Regions from separate parts of the Paenibacillus hamazuiensis genome, predicted to be linked through region 1. Evidence: a T-box and tRNA genes for the amino acid it is inferred to sense, from the RefSeq annotation. Region 1 holds a T-box; the other regions hold tRNA genes.

Region 1 (3,984 bases):
CAGCTGCCGGCCCACTGCGGCATCGTGTTCGTCTCGCGGCGCGCCTTCATCCCCGTCTCGGGATCGATCGTATTGACCCACTCGGTGACGTTGGCCAGCGGCGATTCGCCTGTGCCCGACGGCTTGATTTCTTCCACGTCCGGCAAAAGCAGCGGCAGCTGGTCTTCCGGAACGGTTTTCATCGTACCGTCCTCGAGGTGCAAAATCGGGATCGGCTCGCCCCAGTAGCGCTGGCGGCTGAACAGCCAGTCGCGCAGACGGTAGGTCACTTTGCCCTTGCCTTTACCGTTTTGCTCCAGCCATTCGATCATGCGGGCGATCGCCTGTTCGTTGTTCAGTCCGTTCAGGAGCCCGGAGTTCACGTGCTCGCCGTCCCCGGCGTAAGCTTCTTTCTCGACGTCGCCGCCCTTGACGACTTCGATGATCGGCAGGTCGAACTGCTTCGCGAACTCCCAGTCGCGCTGATCGTGGCCCGGCACCGCCATAATCGCCCCCGTACCGTATCCGCCGAGGACATAATCGGCGATCCAGATCGGCACCTTAGCCCCGTTCACCGGATTGATCGCGTAAGCGCCGGTGAAAACGCCGGTTTTATCCTTCGCCAGGTCGGTCCGCTCCAGGTCGCTCTTGCGTGCGGCTTTCTCCTGATAGTCCTTGACCGCTGCCTGCTGCTCCGGCGTCGTGATGCGCTCCACAAGCTCATGCTCCGGCGCAAGCACGCAGTAGGTCGCTCCGAACAGCGTGTCGGGACGGGTCGTAAAGACCGTCAAAGCCTGCTCCGCATGGCCGTCGATCGCAAACTGCACCTCCGCGCCCTTCGACTTGCCGATCCAGTTGCGCTGCATGTCCTTGATGCTTTCCGACCAGTCAAGCTCTTCCAAATCCTCCAGCAAACGCTCGGCGTATTCGGTAATCTTCAAAATCCACTGGCGCATCGGCTTGCGGATGACCGGATGGCCGCCGCGCTCGCTTTTGCCGTCGATAACTTCCTCGTTCGCCAGCACCGTACCGAGCGCCGGACACCAGTTCACCGGCACCTCGTCGACGTAAGCGAGTCCTTTTTTATACAGCTGGATAAAAATCCATTGGGTCCACTTGTAATACTCCGGATCGGTCGTGCTGATCTCGCGGTCCCAGTCGTACGAAAAACCGAGCGACTTGATCTGCCGGCGGAAATTATTGATATTTTTCACCGTTATGTCTCGCGGGTGCTGGCCCGTATCGAGCGCATGCTGCTCTGCCGGCAGCCCGAACGCGTCCCAGCCCATCGGGTGCAGCACGTTGTATCCTCTCATCCGCTTGTAGCGGGATACGATATCGGTTGCCGTATACCCTTCCGGGTGCCCTACGTGCAGCCCGGCTCCCGACGGATATGGAAACATATCAAGCGCGTAAAATTTCGGCAGCGCGTCGTTATCGAGCGTTTTGAACGTTTTGTTTTCCTCCCAAAACTTCTGCCACTTGGGCTCCACAACCAGCGGGTTGTAGCCCGTCTGCTCCTTTACTTCCTGTGCCATTTGTGCCACTTCCTCCTCGATATCTTCCTGTATCTTTGAAAAATGAAAACGTCCCCGGTTACCCACAACAATTTGCTTTGCACCATTTCCAAGCAATTAAAAAACCTCCCGCCCTCTAGCGTATTCGCTAGGGACGAGAGGCTGAATTCCCGTGGTACCACCCTAGTTAACAAGAGGCATGCTTTGCCCTTGTTCACTCTGACCCTTAACGCGGGGCGACGAATCGGCTCGTCCGGACATTGCGGCAAGGCAGTTCCGAAGTTGACCTCAAGGCTCCAAGGCGAGTTCGCTGCTGGCATTTGCCGGCTTTCACCGCCGCCGGCTCTCTGGGAAACGCTCCGCACAGCTACTGCTCCTTTTCACAGCCAATCCGTATGTAATTGGTTAGATTATATGCAAAAAACGCCGCAAATGTCAAGCTCATCATCACCTGCGGATTAAACTGGGACGAACCCGGCCATACTGGGAATACTTACTTTGGAACCGAGGTGAACGCTCATGGCCGGAATCGTCAACGGCATTCTTCTTTCCCTGCCTTTGTGGGGCATTATTTTATGCGTGGTTCAGCTCATTTCGAGGTTATAGTCGAATTACCGCTTGACCGCCACGAAAAAAGCCCGCTGCGTCGATTCGTTCGGCGGAGTCCATGTAAAGTCGCCGTAGCTTTCCACCTCGCCGAAGCCGGTGCGGCGGAGCGCGCCTTTCCACCAATCAAGCGAATACGCCCGCTGTATATGCACATCCTCGATGCGCCGAAACTTGTCGGTGGACAAATCGTCCGCCGCACAATTGATCGCCGTCGTATCCTGCACGAAAATCGTCAGCGCATGCTCGATTTCGCATCGCCCCCCGTCAAAGTCGCATGTCCAAATATAAGCGATGTCGTCATCGTTCAAAAAAAACGGCTGGCTCTCCGCATAAGCGACGAGTTGTCCCGGCGTATGCACATCGAAGATGAACACGCCGCCCGGCTTCAGCCCGGCGTAAACCCGCCGCAGCGCGTCCTCCACATCTTCCTCTTCCAGCAAATAGTTGAAGCAATCGCAAAACGAGATGACCGAATCAACCGGCTCGGGCAGCTCCCACTCCCGCATATCCTGCTGCAGCAAAGTGACCGAACCGCCTCTGGGAAACGGCTGCCCTTGCTGCCTGATCTGCTCCAGCTTTTGCGAGGCGATGGCCAGCATCTCCTCGGACAAATCGATGCCGGTGACGCTCATTCCGAGCTGGGCGAGACGAAGCGAGATCGTCCCTGTGCCGCAGCCCAGATCGACCACCGTTTGCGGCCGTCCGAATTTGCTCCAGCACCGCTGGGCAAACTCGATCCAGTCCGGATACGGCATATCTTCCATCAGCCGATCGTAATGATTGGCGAATTGTTCGTAAGCCATTTAACCATTGCAGCTCCTTTTTTAGTTCCGCTTTTTCAAAAATATAGCATACGATGCCCGGCAACACAAAAAAAGCCGCATCGGCTTTACGGCCCCGCAGCTTTCATATGTCCGAAATATGCTTTCCATTCGCGCAGATGAACTTCCTGCTCCAACGACCGCATGAACAGCGCATCCAGCACATCGTCGCTCCGCTGATCCCGCTCCCGGCTCTCGTGCATCTGCTGATGAAGAGCCAATAACGAGCTCGCCAGCTGCCCCTGCTTCACCTGCATATCCGCCAGCTGTTTCGCCGCCGCACCCGCCGTGTCGGCGACAAGCTGGAGCAGTTCGCCTTGACGCTGCTGTTCGCCGCGAACCGAGCGAATTTCCTGTTCCATTATTGCGACGTATTTATCCAAACGTTCCATTTGCGCGGGAACTTTGCTTCTCTTGCGTTCGAGCCGCTCTACTCGGGTATCCAACGCTTGAATGTCCTGCTTGATAGCGTTAATATGGCTCTCAATATGATCCAGTTTGTGCAAAATTTGCTCAAGCAGCTTCTCTGGCATCGTGCGGTTCCCCCCTCGTATGTTATTATAGCTAAAATATGCAATTTTTACAAATAAATATTTACATTTGCGAAATTTTATACTGCGTCTCATCCCGCCCTGGCGATTGCTCGGCTCGCTGCGACGCAGCGCGGCCGGGCCCCGTTCATTAAGCCTTTGACTTGTGTCGGGCCGCGGCGGATCAGCGAGCGGATTTGTTCCGCCAATCCGGGAAAACGCAAAAAAACGGAGCTTTAAAGGAATGATGCGCTCATTCCGTTAACGCTCCGTATTACCGCTTATTTTCGTTTGTTGTTGCCGCCCACTCCCATGCCGGCCCCTCCGTCAATGGGCCGAGCGCCAGGATAGACTGCCGGAAGCGGAGGATCTGCCTCTTTTACGCCGCTTGCCGCTTTCCCTGCTCACTGCTCTTTATGCTTCAGATACGTCCAGCTGCCTTCCTGGTAGATGAGACCTTCCTTAAGCAGCTTGCCGATCGCACGTTTAAACGCAGATTTGCTCATCTGGAAGCGCTGCTGGATCAAG
Region 2 (3,984 bases), 3.8 Mb from region 1:
TTTGCCCCAGCCGGCGAATAAGATCTATTGCTTTCATGCGGCTTCCCTCCCTTACACTATTGAAAGTATACAACAGCTCCTTTTATAGGTAAAATGAATACATTGAATAGATTTCATTCCATTTATCTATGTAAGGAGCATGAGTGCAATGGATATCCGGCATCTGCAATATGTGTTGGAAGTCGCTCGCTGCAAAAGCTTCACTCAGGCCGCTAATGCCCTCCATATTTCGCAGCCGACGATCAGTAAAATGATACGGAACCTGGAAGACGAGCTGGGCATTGAGGTATTCATACGCGAAGGACGGCAGGTTGAACTCACCGACTCCGGTCAAGTTATTGTAGCGCACGCCAAACATATCCTGCAGTCTTTCGAAAGCCTCTCTGCGGAGCTAAATGATCTCACGCACCTGAAGAAAGGCCGTATCCGCATCGGATTGCCACCAATGGTCGGCGCCCGTTTTTTCCCGAACGTGATCAATCAGTTTCGCAAACAGTATCCGGGCATCGAATTGGACATGGTGGAAGACGGGGCCAAAAAGATTGAGGCTGCCGTAGAAGCCGGACATCTCGATGTCGGCGTAGTTCTCCTGCCCATTCATAATGAATTATTGGATTGGTTCCCTTTTGTGGATGAAAAGTTGAAACTGGTTGTCCCCCCGTCACATCGGCTTGCCCAAAGGGATCACGTCGCGCTGGCGGAATTAGCCGATGAGCCGCTCATTTCCTTCCGCGAGGACTTCGCCCTTCACGACCGCATTATATCGGCTTGCAAGGCTGCAGGGTTTGAGCCGAAGGTGCTGTACGAAAGCTCCCAGTGGGATTTTATCAGCGAAATGGTCTCGGCCGACTTGGGTATCGCCATGCTGCCGGAAACGATCTGCGCATCGCTTGATCCTAGCCGCGTACATACCGTTTCGTTTGCAAACCCTTCGATCCCGTGGCAGCTTGCCATCGCATGGCGCAGGACAGGATACTTGTCGTTCGCAGCCCGGGAATGGATTCATTTTACTCGGGATAAGCTGGAAAGGAGGAAAGTCGGGGAGTAGGAATAGGCAATCTTAATCTAAGCCCTTCACGGTCATGCTATAAAGCAAGAAAACCTCCTAAGCTGTCACGCGTAGGAGGTTCGGTTATGTATCCGTATGTCGCACGTATGTCTTACCAATCGTGCTATAGCGGGCTATGTTGAGCAGAAGCGTCTCAGGAGGGATTCGAACCCCCGACACACGGCTTAGAAGGCCGTTGCTCTATCCAACTGAGCTACTGAGACACGTGCGCATTTCAAATATGGAGCGGGTGATGGGAATCGAACCCACGCTACCAGCTTGGAAGGCTGGAGTTCTACCATTGAACTACACCCGCATATGGAATTGTATATCATGGTCGGGACGACACGATTCGAACATGCGACCCCCTGGTCCCAAACCAGGTGCTCTACCAAGCTGAGCTACGTCCCGTTATATGCATGGTGCCGGTGAAGGGACTCGAACCCCCACGGTTTCCCTCACGATTTTGAGTCGCGCGCGTCTGCCAATTCCGCCACACCGGCTTATTACAATGTATAAAGTTAAAATGGCGTGCCCTGAGAGATTCGAACTCCCGACCTTTTGATTCGTAGTCAAACGCTCTATCCGGCTGAGCTAAGGGCACATAGTTATAATAATGGAGCGGAAGACGGGATACTCTTCGTTTCACTCCGAGACTGCGAAGTGATTTCTAACGAAGTGTCGCTCCGACGAACCCTGAAAACAATGGGTTCTCATCCCTTTTTAGCTTAATCATAATGGAGCGGAAGACGGGATTCGAACCCGCGACCCTCGCCTTGGCAAGGCGATGCTCTACCCCTGAGCCACTTCCGCGTAATTAATAATATAAGCGATGTACTTGATGTTATGCAAGCGGTAATTTTTATGCAGCTAGACAATTCCGACGAACCCTTAAAACACCGGGTTCTCATCCCTACCTAGCTTAATCATAATGAAGCGGAAGACGGGATACTCTCCGTTTCACTCCGAGACTGCGAAGCAAACCCTAACGAAGTATCGCTCCGACGAACCCTTAAAACACCGGGTTCTTCATCCCTTACCTAGCTTAATCATAATGGAGCGGAAGACGGGATTCGAACCCGCGACCCTCGCCTTGGCAAGGCGATGCTCTACCCCTGAGCCACTTCCGCATAAGATTTTTAAAAGTGAGCCATGTAGGACTCGAACCTACGACACCCTGATTAAAAGTCAGGTGCTCTACCGACTGAGCTAATGGCTCATGTAATGGCTGGGGATCTAGGATTCGAACCTAGGCATGACGGAGTCAAAGTCCGTTGCCTTACCGCTTGGCTAATCCCCAATGAATTATATAAATGGGGCGATCGAAGGGAATTGAACCCTCGAATGTCGGAGCCACAATCCGATGCGTTAGCCACTTCGCCACGACCGCCATGTTGGTGGAGGATGATGGATTCGAACCACCGAACTCGTCAGAGAACAGATTTACAGTCTGCTGCGTTTGGCCACTTCGCTAATCCTCCATGTGACTCTGGTGCCGTCGAGAGGAATTGAACCTCCGGCCTACGCATTACGAGTGCGTTGCTCTACCCCTGAGCTACGACGGCATGTAGACAAGTAAATGGCGGAGCCGACGGGATTCGAACCCGCGGTCTCCTGCGTGACAGGCAGGCATGTTAGGCCTCTACACCACGGCTCCGCGTTAAGAAAATTTGGTTGCGGGGGCAGGATTTGAACCTGCGGCCTTCGGGTTATGAGCCCGACGAGCTACCGGGCTGCTCCACCCCGCGTCGATTAAATATCATATATGGTGGAGGCTGACGGGATCGAACCGCCGACCCTCTGCTTGTAAGGCAGATGCTCTCCCAGCTGAGCTAAGCCTCCATGAATAGTAGCTATGTAATGGCGGAGAGAGAGGGATTCGAACCCTCGAGACGCTTGTGACGCCTACACGATTTCCAATCGTGCTCCTTCGGCCAACTCGGACACCTCTCCAATATGACCGTAACAAAGCTTCTCAATTGTGAATATGGCTCCCCGAACAGGACTCGAACCTGTGACAACTCGATTAACAGTCGAGTGCTCTACCGACTGAGCTATCGGGGAACGCTCGTAGACAACGTTCGACTGTCAGTCTTACATGTCTGACTGGAATGTTAGACCTACGCAGTACTATCTTTGAAGGTCTAACGTACCTTGCCTGCTTGGCGACGTCCTACTCTCCCAAGACCCTGCGGTCTAAGTACCATCGGCGCTGGAGGGCTTAACGGTCGTGTTCGGGATGGGTACGCGTGGTTCCCCTCCGCCATCGTCACCAAACATGAGTTTTGTCTTAATCAAAACTCGCTTCGGAAGCGTGTTGCTCCCTGAAAACTAGATGCGAATCACTTCAAGTGTGCTGCGTTAGATTCCTTTGGGTACTTCTTTTGGTTAAGCCCTCGACCGATTAGTATTCGTCAGCTCCACACGTTACCGCGCTTCCACCCCGAACCTATCTACCTCGTCGTCTACAAGGGGTCTTACATACTGGGAAATCTCATCTTGAGGGGGGCTTCACGCTTAGATGCTTTCAGCGCTTATCCCTTCCGTACTTGGCTATCCAGCCGTGCCTCTGGCGAGACAACTGGTACACCAGCGGTACGTCCATCCCGGTCCTCTCGTACTAAGGACAGCTCCTCTCAAATTTCCTACGCCCGCGACAGATAGGGACCGAACTGTCTCACGACGTTCTGAACCCAGCTCGCGTACCGCTTTAATGGGCGAACAGCCCAACCCTTGGGACCTACTTCAGCCCCAGGATGCGATGAGCCGACATCGAGGTGCCAAACCTCCCCGTCGATGTGGACTCTTGGGGGAGATAAGCCTGTTATCCCCAGGGTAGCTTTTATCCGTTGAGCGATGGCCCTTCCATTCGGTACCACCGGATCACTAAGCCCGACTTTCGTCCCTGCTCGACCTGTTTGTCTCGCAGTCAAGCT
Region 3 (3,984 bases), 1.9 Mb from region 1:
AGTGCCGCAGGACGGATACTACGGTTACATGGCCACTCGCGATACCGGCGCTATCGGGGGACATATGGTCCGCCGCATGGTGCAAATCGCCGAGCAGCAGCTGTCCGGTTTTCGCTTGTAGGAAAAGCTAAGATACTCGGGTCTAAACGGAAGCTTTTCTTGAAAGATCAAAATTATGCTTTCTGAATCTTATAAGCGGAAAAGACCGCAAAGGATATCCGATATCCTTTGCGGTCTTGTGCGCTTGGCAGCGCATCGTACTAACGGGTGAAAGTCCCGAGCGCACCGCGGGGTGGCGGAAGCGCATAGCCGACTGGTAGTGCTCTGGCCGTAAGGGAGGGTGCGGAGGATCAGAAGGCAAAACCCGGAACAGGCGGCATGAACCATGTTGGCTGGCGAAGCCGGATAACCCTGCAAGAGAAGGGGACGTCCTATACCACCATAGGCTTCGAAAGTTAGGAGGACTGGATTCGGGGGAAAGACGATGACGTGACCCAAGGAGGGCTTATCGTCTTCCGCATAGCGGTAAACTCTTTTCAAGGCTTATAGGGCTAAGACAGAATGATGGATGGTGAGCAGTCATACGAAGGGATAGTAGTGAGAAAGCTTGCCGGAAAAGCCGCAATGGCAAGTGAACCGACACCAACGTTGTCGGTGCAAGCTTAGACCCAAAAGGCAAAGACTTGGTGCGAAGCCCGGAACCGTGGAAGAAAAGCATAACCACCTAGGAAGCCGTCATGTGCCAGACAGAAGCCGGGGAGCCAAGAAGAGCGAAGAGCCGGGGCTGAACAAAAGGGTAGGCCGTCTGGGGCGGAGTACCGAAGGGGAACCGGAAAGGCTGAAAGATTAGCTATACGTCCGGAAACTGAAAGGGAAGGAACACGAGACATGAAGGAAGGAAAAGGAGAGGTAGGCTTTCGTGAGGGAGTAGAAGTCCCGAGAAAACGCAGATGGCACAGCCTCATCGACAAGATATGGGCGATGCCGAACCTTGAGGAGGCATTCCGGGAGGTCAAGCGCAACCGGGGAGCAGCGGGAGTAGACGGAGTGACCATAAAGGTATTCGAGAGTGAACTGGAGCGTAACTTAAGAACGCTTCAGCAGGAGCTGCGGGCGAAGGCATACAAGCCGATGCCGGTCAGGCGCATGTACATTTCCAAGGAAAATGGGGGTCAAAGGCCGCTCGGGATACCCGCAATTCGCGATCGCGTAGTACAGGCGGCGACCCGCCGAATCCTCGAACCGATTTACGAGGCGACATTTATGGAGTGTAGTTTTGGGTTTCGCCCGGGACGCAGTGCACACATGGCGCTGGAGAACATTCGGAAAGATCTCATGGATGGATACGTTTATGTGATCGACGCCGACCTGAAATCGTATTTCGATCTCATTCCACATGACAAGTTGCTTAAGGCCGTCAAGGAAGAAGTGGTGGATGGTAGTGTCCTAAAGCTCATAGAAAGCTTCTTAAAGTCCGGAGTCATGGAGAACGGAAGTTTTCACCTGAACGAGCAAGGAAGTCCACAGGGTGGGGTTATTAGTCCGCTTTTGGCGAATATCTACCTAAACCCGCTGGATAAGCTCATGACTGAACGGAAGCACCGTATAACACGGTACGCCGATGATTTTGTGATCTGCTGCAAATCCCAAAAGGGGGCAGAGAGGGTACTCCAAGGTGTTATTCGTCTACTGGAACAAGAGCTTGGGCTCAAAGTACACCCGGAGAAAACCAAGATCGTGAACAACTTGGAACAGTCCTTTATGTTCCTAGGTCATGAGTTTAAACCGGGATTTTGGGTTACTCCATCCTCGAAAGCCAAACAGAAATTTAAAGAACGCGTGAAAGCAATTACGCGGCGGAACCAAACGGTGAATGTGGAACAGCTGATCCGAAAGAAGTTGAATCCATATTTACGTGGATGGGGTAGCTATTTTGGCTGGGGCAACGTAGGAAGTCTGATGAGAGAGTACGATGCATGGATAAGGAGAAGGCTCCGGATGGTACAGTTGCGGAGCTGGAAAAAGCCGAAGAACTTCTACAGGGCACTAAGAAAGAATAAGTGGAGGGGAGAGCTTCCCAAGATGCGTATGTTCGCATGGAGAAGCTCGCTATCCAAGCCAGCCAGTGTTGCAATGCCAAACGATTGGTTCAGAGAAAGAGGTCTCGTTTTTCTCGTAGACATCTATAATGAACATCATCCCCAGCGGGGATAAGCGCGGAGGAGCCGGATGCGATGACCCGCACGTCCGGTTCTGTGAGAGGCCCATGAATTCATTCATGGGCCTACTCGATTTTCATTCGATGCCGGTGAAGGGACTCGAACCCCCACGGTTTCCCTCACGATTTTGAGTCGCGCGCGTCTGCCAATTCCGCCACACCGGCTTATGAAATTAAAGATCAAAAAAAAAATGGCGTGCCCTAAGAGATTCGAACTCCTGACCTTTTGATTCGTAGTCAAACGCTCTATCCGGCTGAGCTAAGGGCACATGTTGTCGTTGAGTGGTGCCGAAGACCAGACTTGAACTGGTACGGTAGTCACCTACCGCAGGATTTTAAGTCCTGTGCGTCTGCCGATTCCGCCACTCCGGCTAAAAAAATGGAGGCGCCACCCAGATTCGAACTGGGGGTAAAGCTTTTGCAGAGCTCTGCCTTACCACTTGGCTATGGCGCCTTGGAGCGGAAGACGGGATTCGAACCCGCGACCCTCGCCTTGGCAAGGCGATGCTCTACCCCTGAGCCACTTCCGCATTAGTATACACTGGGGATCTAGGATTCGAACCTAGGCATGACGGAGTCAAAGTCCGTTGCCTTACCGCTTGGCTAATCCCCAACGATTTATAAAAAAATGGGGCGATCGAAGGGAATTGAACCCTCGAATGTCGGAGCCACAATCCGATGCGTTAGCCACTTCGCCACGACCGCCATATTGATTGGCAGGGGCAGCAGGAATCGAACCCACACCAAAGGTTTTGGAGACCTTTGTTCTACCTTTAAACTATGCCCCTATGAGATTAAAAAGTGGTGGAGGCTGATGGATTCGAACCACCGAACTCGTACGAGAACAGATTTACAGTCTGCTGCGTTTGGCCACTTCGCTAAGCCTCCAAATTACCAATGGTGCCGCCGAGAGGACTTGAACCCCCAACCTACTGATTACAAGTCAGTTGCTCTACCAATTGAGCTACAGCGGCTAACTTACAACGAAAAATGGTGGCTCGGGACGGAATCGAACCGCCGACACGAGGATTTTCAGTCCTCTGCTCTACCGACTGAGCTACCGAGCCATGCTAATATACTTCATCGAACCCTGAAAACATTGGGTTCTCATCCCTTACGAGATGTTAAATGGCGGAGCCGACGGGATTCGAACCCGCGGTCTCCTGCGTGACAGGCAGGCATGTTAGGCCTCTACACCACGGCTCCGCGATAGAAAAGTTGGTTGCGGGGGCAGGATTTGAACCTGCGGCCTTCGGGTTATGAGCCCGACGAGCTACCGGGCTGCTCCACCCCGCGTCGATTAAATATCATATATGGTGGAGGCTGACGGGATCGAACCGCCGACCCTCTGCTTGTAAGGCAGATGCTCTCCCAGCTGAGCTAAGCCTCCATAGTGGAGTCTCCGTAAAAATATGCGGAGACTAAATGACCCGTAGGGGATTCGAACCCCTGTTACCTCCGTGAAAGGGAGGTGTCTTAACCCCTTGACCAACGGGCCGTAATAAATAGTGGCGGAGAGAGAGGGATTCGAACCCTCGAGACGCTTGTGACGCCTACACGATTTCCAATCGTGCTCCTTCGGCCAACTCGGACACCTCTCCATGGCTCCCCGAACAGGACTCGAACCTGTGACAACTCGATTAACAGTCGAGTGCTCTACCGACTGAGCTATCGGGGAATATTTAGTTAATATTGCCTTTTTTGCAACGTTCGACTCTCACATGTACTCGACCTGCGAAGGTCGAACGTGCTTTGGGCTGCTTGGC

The links. A T-box is a leader RNA that pairs with one kind of tRNA and senses whether it is charged. The one in region 1 lies ahead of leuS (leucine--tRNA ligase), so its partner is inferred to be a tRNA-Leu.
Region 2: it encodes a tRNA-Leu, which carries the amino acid that the T-box ahead of leuS (leucine--tRNA ligase) is inferred to sense. The anticodon was not compared.
Region 3: it encodes a tRNA-Leu, which carries the amino acid that the T-box ahead of leuS (leucine--tRNA ligase) is inferred to sense. The anticodon was not compared.

The regions. Positions count from the first base shown of each region.
Region 1 covers NZ_JALRMO010000001.1:3,617,775-3,621,758, forward strand. Annotated here, with positions in the region: gene leuS (leucine--tRNA ligase) at 1-1,517, opposite strand, end outside; T-box leader at 1,644-1,889, opposite strand; gene MYS68_RS15980 (class I SAM-dependent DNA methyltransferase) at 2,108-2,908, opposite strand; gene MYS68_RS15985 (hypothetical protein) at 2,995-3,459, opposite strand; gene MYS68_RS15990 (CvfB family protein) at 3,861-3,984, opposite strand, start outside.
Region 2 covers NZ_JALRMO010000001.1:7,383,917-7,387,900, reverse strand. Annotated here, with positions in the region: gene MYS68_RS32605 (CidA/LrgA family protein) at 1-37, opposite strand, end outside; gene cidR (cidABC operon transcriptional activator CidR) at 149-1,048, shown strand; tRNA gene MYS68_RS32595 (tRNA-Arg) at 1,199-1,272, opposite strand; tRNA gene MYS68_RS32590 (tRNA-Gly) at 1,291-1,364, opposite strand; tRNA gene MYS68_RS32585 (tRNA-Pro) at 1,383-1,459, opposite strand; tRNA gene MYS68_RS32580 (tRNA-Leu) at 1,469-1,551, opposite strand; tRNA gene MYS68_RS32575 (tRNA-Arg) at 1,576-1,652, opposite strand; tRNA gene MYS68_RS32570 (tRNA-Gly) at 1,787-1,861, opposite strand; tRNA gene MYS68_RS32565 (tRNA-Gly) at 2,104-2,178, opposite strand; tRNA gene MYS68_RS32560 (tRNA-Lys) at 2,195-2,267, opposite strand; tRNA gene MYS68_RS32555 (tRNA-Gln) at 2,274-2,348, opposite strand; tRNA gene MYS68_RS32550 (tRNA-His) at 2,363-2,438, opposite strand; tRNA gene MYS68_RS32545 (tRNA-Tyr) at 2,444-2,529, opposite strand; tRNA gene MYS68_RS32540 (tRNA-Thr) at 2,539-2,613, opposite strand; tRNA gene MYS68_RS32535 (tRNA-Asp) at 2,629-2,705, opposite strand; tRNA gene MYS68_RS32530 (tRNA-Met) at 2,720-2,796, opposite strand; tRNA gene MYS68_RS32525 (tRNA-Val) at 2,815-2,890, opposite strand; tRNA gene MYS68_RS32520 (tRNA-Ser) at 2,910-3,001, opposite strand; tRNA gene MYS68_RS32515 (tRNA-Asn) at 3,037-3,112, opposite strand; rRNA gene rrf (5S ribosomal RNA) at 3,209-3,325, opposite strand; rRNA gene MYS68_RS32505 (23S ribosomal RNA) at 3,433-3,984, opposite strand, start outside.
Region 3 covers NZ_JALRMO010000001.1:5,504,274-5,508,257, forward strand. Annotated here, with positions in the region: gene MYS68_RS23890 (alpha/beta-type small acid-soluble spore protein) at 1-121, shown strand, start outside; gene ltrA (group II intron reverse transcriptase/maturase) at 889-2,214, shown strand; tRNA gene MYS68_RS23900 (tRNA-Leu) at 2,304-2,383, opposite strand; tRNA gene MYS68_RS23905 (tRNA-Arg) at 2,411-2,487, opposite strand; tRNA gene MYS68_RS23910 (tRNA-Leu) at 2,502-2,590, opposite strand; tRNA gene MYS68_RS23915 (tRNA-Cys) at 2,599-2,672, opposite strand; tRNA gene MYS68_RS23920 (tRNA-Gly) at 2,674-2,748, opposite strand; tRNA gene MYS68_RS23925 (tRNA-Gln) at 2,760-2,831, opposite strand; tRNA gene MYS68_RS23930 (tRNA-His) at 2,848-2,923, opposite strand; tRNA gene MYS68_RS23935 (tRNA-Trp) at 2,933-3,006, opposite strand; tRNA gene MYS68_RS23940 (tRNA-Tyr) at 3,021-3,106, opposite strand; tRNA gene MYS68_RS23945 (tRNA-Thr) at 3,117-3,192, opposite strand; tRNA gene MYS68_RS23950 (tRNA-Phe) at 3,210-3,285, opposite strand; tRNA gene MYS68_RS23955 (tRNA-Asp) at 3,348-3,424, opposite strand; tRNA gene MYS68_RS23960 (tRNA-Met) at 3,438-3,514, opposite strand; tRNA gene MYS68_RS23965 (tRNA-Val) at 3,533-3,608, opposite strand; tRNA gene MYS68_RS23970 (tRNA-Glu) at 3,645-3,716, opposite strand; tRNA gene MYS68_RS23975 (tRNA-Ser) at 3,728-3,819, opposite strand; tRNA gene MYS68_RS23980 (tRNA-Asn) at 3,821-3,896, opposite strand; rRNA gene rrf (5S ribosomal RNA) at 3,978-3,984, opposite strand, start outside.